Regions from separate parts of the Nocardioides perillae genome, predicted to be linked through region 2. Evidence: riboswitches for the same ligand, from Rfam matches in the RefSeq annotation. Region 2 holds a riboswitch; the other holds the start of a gene.
What was found. A riboswitch is a leader RNA that binds a small molecule or an ion and turns the genes downstream of it on or off. The one in region 2 is predicted to bind thiamine pyrophosphate.
Positions count from the first base shown of each region.

Region 1: linked by a shared signal. The riboswitch ahead of BJ989_RS00755 (thiamine ABC transporter substrate-binding protein) and the one ahead of BJ989_RS15385 (thiamine phosphate synthase) in region 2 are both predicted to bind thiamine pyrophosphate.

Region 1 covers NZ_JACCAC010000001.1:155,743-158,939, reverse strand. The annotation lists gene BJ989_RS00765 (MBL fold metallo-hydrolase) at 1-715, shown strand, start outside; gene BJ989_RS00760 (GNAT family N-acetyltransferase) at 688-1,158, opposite strand; TPP riboswitch at 1,193-1,301, shown strand; gene BJ989_RS00755 (thiamine ABC transporter substrate-binding protein) at 1,292-2,389, shown strand; gene BJ989_RS00750 (ABC transporter permease) at 2,394-3,197, shown strand, end outside.
Region 2 covers NZ_JACCAC010000001.1:3,271,400-3,274,596, forward strand. The annotation lists gene thiS (sulfur carrier protein ThiS) at 1-170, opposite strand, end outside; gene BJ989_RS15380 (FAD-dependent oxidoreductase) at 167-1,213, opposite strand; gene BJ989_RS15385 (thiamine phosphate synthase) at 1,213-1,803, opposite strand; TPP riboswitch at 1,853-1,964, opposite strand; gene BJ989_RS15390 (DUF2975 domain-containing protein) at 2,070-2,549, shown strand; gene BJ989_RS18905 (helix-turn-helix domain-containing protein) at 2,550-2,861, shown strand; gene BJ989_RS15400 (PLDc N-terminal domain-containing protein) at 2,907-3,197, shown strand, end outside.

The sequences.
Region 1 (3,197 bases), 3.1 Mb from region 2:
GACGCTCGACCTGGTGCGCGCGGCCGCGGAGGGCGGGTTGTCGGAGGACCCCGCCGCGGCGCAGCTGCGGGCCGCCGGCGCCCACGACCTCGCCCGCGCCTGGGGCATGGTGCTCGGCGACGAGGAGCCCGACGAGGCCCTCTTCTCCTACCCCGACGACTGGCTCGACGGGGACCACACCGTCGCGGTCGGTTCGCGCACGATCGACGCCGTCGCGACCCCCGGGCATACCCAGGGCCACTTCGTCTTCGCCGACCGCGCGGCGGGCCTGCTCTTCGCGGGCGACCACGTGCTGCCCCACATCACGCCGTCGATCGGCTTCGAGCCGGTGCCGGCCGAGCTGCCCCTGGGCGACTACCTCGCCTCGCTCACGAAGGTCCGCGGGCTGCCCGACGCCCGGCTGCTGCCGGCGCACGGCCCGGTCGTCGCCAGCGCCCACGCGCGCGTCGACGAGCTGCTGGCCCACCACGAGGAGCGCCTCGCCCGGTGCGCCGCGGCGGTGCGCGGCGGGGCGGCCACGGCGCTCGAGGTCGCCCGGGTGCTGCCGTGGACGAGCAGGGACACGGCGTACGCCGACCTCGGCGTCTTCGACAGCGCCCTCGCGGTGATGGAGACCCAGGCGCACCTGCGCCTGCTCGTCGCCCGCGGCGAGGCGACGGCCGAGACCGACGCGGAGGGCGCGGTGGGCTACGCGCTGGTGCCCGCGGCCGGCTGAGCGGGCCGGCGCATCGGCAGGTGGCCGATGCCGTCCTCGAGGAACTCCGGTCCGGTGACCTCGAAGCCGAAGCCGGCGTACCAGTCGGCGAGCGGCGACTGCGCGTCGAGCCGCACCTCGCGCTGCTCGAGGCCCTCGAGCGCGGTCCGCAGCAGCAGGTCGGCGAGGCCCTGCCCGCGCGCCGAGCGGTCGAGCAGCACCCGCCCGACGCGGGCGTGGTCGCCCTCGTCGAGCACCCGCGCGTAGCCGACGAGGCCGCCGTCGCGCTCCAGCAGCAGGTGCCGCGTCGAGGGCTCGAGGTCGCGGCCGTCGAGGTCGGGGTAGGGGCACTCCTGCTCGACGACGAAGACGTCCTGGCGCAGCCGCCACACGGCGTACGCCGTGCGTGCGTCGAGGTCGTCGAAGCCGACGTCGCGGACGGTCGGGCCGGGGGTCGGGGTCACGGCGCACACCCTACGAGCGCAGGGCTACGCTGGGCGGCACAGACAGGGGAGCACGCGCGAGCGTGCTGAGAGTGCGGACCAGCCGCAGACCCTCCGAACCTGCTCCGGCTAGCACCGGCGAAGGGAGTCCACGATGCGCCTGCCCGCGCGCGCCCGCACCACGACCACGCTCACCAGCGGACTGCTGACCGCAGCCCTGCTCAGCGCCTGCACCCTCACCGGAGGGGGCGGTGACGAGGCGGCGCCCGCCTCCGACCCGACCGGCTCCGCCGGCCGACCGACCGGCGAGGTGGTGCTCGTGACCCACGAGTCCTTCGCGCTGCCCGAGGAGCTCGTCGCCGACTTCGAGGCCGAGAGCGGCCTGCAGCTGACCCAGCGCGCGAGCGGCGACGCCGGCACGCTGACCAACCGGCTGGTGCTGACCAAGGACAGCCCCACCGGCGACCTCGCCTTCGGCGTCGACAACACCTTCGCCTCCCGAGCCCTGGAAGAGGGCGTCTTCGCCGAGTCCTCCGTCGCGCTGCCGCCGGGCGCCGAGGCCTACGCACTGGAGGAGGGCGGCGACCGGTTGCTGCCCGTCGACAACGGCAACGTCTGCGTCAACGTCGACACCGCGTGGTTCGAGCGCGAGGGCCTCGAGCCGCCGCAGACGCTCGACGACCTCGTCGACCCGCGCTACCGCGACCTGCTGGTCACCCCGGGCGCGCCCACCAGCTCGCCCGGCCTGGCCTTCCTGCTGAGCACGGTGGCCGAGTACGGCGACGACTGGCCGGACTACTGGCGCGACCTCGTCGACAACGGCGCCGAGGTCGTGCCGGGCTGGTCGGACGCCTACTACGTCGACTTCACCGCGGGCGGCGGCGACGGCGCACGCCCGATCGTCGTGTCCTACGACTCCTCCCCGGCCTTCACCCTCGACGGCCGGGGCGGCACGACCACCGCGGCCCTGCTCGACACCTGCTTCCTGCAGGTCGAGTACGCCGGGGTGCTCGAGGGCGCCGACAACCCCGCCGGCGCCGAGGTCGTGCTCGAGTGGCTGCTCTCGCCCGAGGTGCAGGCCGCGCTGCCGGAGTCGATGTACGTCTTCCCGGTGCGCGACGACGTCGAGCTGCCCGCCGACTGGGCGCGCTTCGCGGAGCGCCCGGAGACCCCCTACGAGGTGGACCCGGCGGAGGTCGCGGAGAACCGCGACGACTGGCTGCGCACGTGGACGGACGTCGTCACCGGGTGACCCCGTGACGGGGCAGGGCGCGGCGGGCCGGCTCCTCGGCCTCGCCGCGCTCGCGGTGGTGCCGGTGGCGGTGCTGGGGGTCTTCTTCCTGCTGCCCGTCGCGGGCATGCTCGACCGCGGCTTCCGTCCCGACGGGGCCTGGGACCTCGGCGGCGTGCTCGACGTGCTCGCCCGCCCGCGCACCCGGCGGGTGCTGTGGTTCACCCTCTGGTCGGCCGCGGCAGGCACGGCGCTGGCGCTGGCGCTGGGCCTGCCGGCGGCGTACGCCCTGCACCGGTTGCGCTTCCCCGGCGTGCGGGCGCTGCGGGCCGGGGTGCTCGTGCCGTTCGTGCTGCCGACCGTGGTGGTCGGCGTGGCCTTCCGCCAGCTGCTCGGCGAGGCCGGGCCGCTCGGCGGGCTGGGGCTCGACGGCACGCCGGTCGCGATCGTGGCGGCGCTCGCGTTCTTCAACGTCTCGGTGGTCGTGCGGGCCGTCGGCGCGGCGTGGGAGGGGCTCGACCCGCGGCCGGCCGAGGCGGCGGCCGCGCTGGGCGCGACGCCGTGGCAGGTGCTGCGCACCGTCACGCTGCCCGCGCTGCGGCCCGCGGTGGTCGCCGCCGGCAGCGTGGTCTTCCTCTTCTGCGCGACCGCCTTCGGCGTCGTGCTGACGCTCGGCGGCCTGCGCTACGCGACCGTCGAGACCGAGGTCTACCTCCTGACGACCAACCTGCTCGACCTGCAGGCCGCGGCCGCGCTGTCGGTGCTGCAGCTGCTCGTCGTGAGCGTGCTGCTGGTGCTCGCCCAACGGCTGCGGTCGGGGGTGCCGGCC
Region 2 (3,197 bases):
GCCGCGCCCTCCTGCAGCACGCGGTCGGGGTGCTCGACGCGGGGCACCACGGCCCCGTCGACCGCGACGGCGGTGCCCTCGCGCGGCGCGTCGATGCGCTCGTCGAGCAGCGCAGCGAGGGTGGTGGGGCCGGCGAGCTCCGTCGGCTCGCCGTTCAGCGTGATCTTCACGAGGTCCTCCTCGGGTCCAGGGCGGGGTGGGGGTCGGCGGCCGGGTCGTCGACGAGGTCCGCGATCAGGCGGGCGGTGAGCGGGGCGAGCAGCACCCCGTGGCGGTGGTGGCCCGCGGCCAGCAGGTGACGGGCACCTGACCCCGGCCCGGTGCCGTCGGGCCGACCCTGCGGAGCCGGCCCGACGAGCGGCAGGCCGTCGGCGGTGGCGGGCCGGTCTCGGGCGAGGACCTCGACGACCTCGGCGCGGTCGAGGCCGGGCAGCAGCAGTCGGGCGCCGTCGAGCAACCGGTGCACACCGCCGAGGGTCGGCACCGGCGGGCCGTCGTGCTCTTCGCTGGTCGCGCCGACGACGACCTCCACGGCGGTGCCGGGCGAGCCCGGACGGGGCACGACGTACGTCGGCGCGCCGGCCACCCACCCGCGCACCGTCCGGCAGGGCGGGTCACCGCACCGCAGCCGCACGACCTCGCCCCGCACGCCGCGCACCAGGTGTCGCCACGGCCGCGGCAACCAGGCCCCGGTCGCCCAGACCTCGACGTCGCACGGTCCCGGGCCAGGGTCGGCGTGCACCTCGACGCGCTCGTGGAGCGCCGCCACGACCGCTCTCGGGTCGACCGCGGCGTCGTCGCGCAGCAGGGCGCCGCCCGTCACCCGGCCCAGGCCGGGCTCGAGCCGGCGCAGCTCGCGCCCGCCCAACGGCTCCGCGGCGGCGCCGAGGCGGGTCAGCAGCGCCGCCTGCCGCTCGACCTGGGACAGGTCCCCGGCGTCCAGGCCGACCAGCAGCACCCCGCCGGTGTGCAGCGGCACACCGAGCCGGGCCGCCCAGGCCGGCCACGCGGCCCGGCTCTCGGCCCCGAGGCCGAGCAGCACCTCCTCGCCGTGCCAGACCTCGCTGGACGGGCTCAGCATCCCCGCGGCCGCGCGGCTCGCCCCACTGCCGGGCCGGGCATCGACGACCTCGACCTCGTGGCCGCGGCGGGCCAGCTCGTCGGCGCAGGCGAGCCCGACGATGCCGGCCCCGCGCACCCGCACGCGCGGCATCAGCCGACCGCCGCGACGAGCACCTCCGCTGCACCCACCGGGTCGGGATCTCGCCAGACCGCGCCGATGACCGCCACACCCTGCGCCCCGGCCGCCCGCGTCGCCCGGGCCGTGGCGGCGTCGAGGCCGCCGACCGCGACCAGCGGCAGCACCCCGGCGGCCGCGGCGACGGCCGCCACGCCCAGAGGCTCGGGCAACCCGGCCTTCGAGTCGCTGGCGCGGACCGGCCCGATCCCGGCGTAGGACGCGCCAGCGGCCGCTGCCCGCACGACCCCCGCCCGGTCGCGGCACGTGGCCCCGACCAGCAGCCCAGGGCGTACCGCGTCCGCGAGCGCGCGGACCTCGGCGACGGGGAGGTCGTCGGCGCCGACGTGCACGCCGTCAGCGCCGGAGGCGAGCGCGACGTCGACGCGGTCGCACACGGTGACGGACGCCCCGAGCGGCGCGACCGCGCCGATCACCAGACGTGCGAGGCAGAGCAGCTCGGCGTCCGTGACCGCCTTGGCACGCACCTGGAAGCCGTCGACGCCCGCCGCCGCGAGGTCCGGGAGCAGCGCGAGGTCGTCGGCGGCGTCGACGAGCAAGGTCAACCGCGGGACAGCAGCCGGGCCCGGGGTGGGCCGGGACAGGACGGGGTGGGACAGCACAGCGCCTCCGCTTCCTTCGCCGGCACTACCCGGATCAGGTTCGACGGTCGGAGCGGCTCCAGCTCCCTCTCAGCCCGCTGCCGCGAGCTCCCGTGGTGGACGACGACGACCGTAGCACTACCGGCTCGAGCGTCGTACCGACGCACGCGTCCACCGACACTCGATCGAGGAATATTGACATTCGATAGATCAACCCGCATGCTCCCGCCATGGACCTCGCCCGTCGGGCCGTGCTGCCCCTCCGCCTCCTGCTCGTCGTCGCCTTCGGGCTGCTGCTGCTCCTGCAGACCTTCTCGATCCCCGGTCAGCTGGCCTACGAGGCCGAGCAGGACCCGTCGGTCGGCGCGGAGCGGTGGGTCCTGCTCGCGGTCCTCGTCCTGGGGCTGGCCTGCGTCCAGGTCGTCATCGTCTGCACCTGGCGGCTGCTCGGGATGGTGCAGGCCGACCGCATCTTCAGCCCCGCGGCCTTCCGGTGGGTCGACGGGATCGTCGTCGCGGTCTTCGCGGGGTGCGCGCTGCTCACCGGACTCTTCCTGTGGGTCGGCTCCACCGCCGACGACCCCGGCGCACCGCTGCTGCTGCTGGTCGTGCTCACCGCCGCCGGCGTCCTCGCGCTGCTGATGGTGGTCATGCGCGCGCTGCTCGTGCAGGCGACCTCGCTGCGCACCGACCTCGACGCGGTGATCTGAGTGGCGATCGTGGTGCGCATCGACGTCGAGCTCGCCCGCCGCAAGATGGGGGTCGGCGAGTTCGCCGAGGCCGTGGGCCTCACCCCGGCCAACGTGGCGGTGCTCAAGAACGGCCGCGCCAAGGCGGTGCGCTTCTCCACCCTGGAGTCGATGTGCCGCGTGCTCGGCTGCCAGCCCGGCGACCTGCTCGAGTGGGTGCCCGACGAGGACGAGGAGCGCGACGAGGAGGACGACGAGGACGCCCCGGGCGAGCACCACCCTGGGCGCGACGCACGGCGCACGAGGCCCCCGCGAGGGCCCGCGAGGCGCTAGGTTGCGCTGACGGCGCCGTCGGGGCGCCCGACGACGGGGGTCGCCGTGGCACGTCTGGCCATCGTGGTGGGACCACTGGTCCTGGCACTCTGGATCTTCTGCCTGGTCGGCGTGCTGACCAGCCGCGACGACGACGTGCGGCTGCTGCCCCGCTGGGGCTGGCTGCTCGCCGTGCTGCTCTTCCCCTTCGTCGGGTCGGTGGTGTGGCTGGCCTTCGGGCGCCCGGTGCGTGACCGCCCCCGCCGCGGGGAGCGCTCGCAACCGGCCTTCCCGGAGTACGACCGCCCGGGCCGGATGGCGGCCAGCGACCCCGCAGCCGACGAGGCCTTCCTGCGC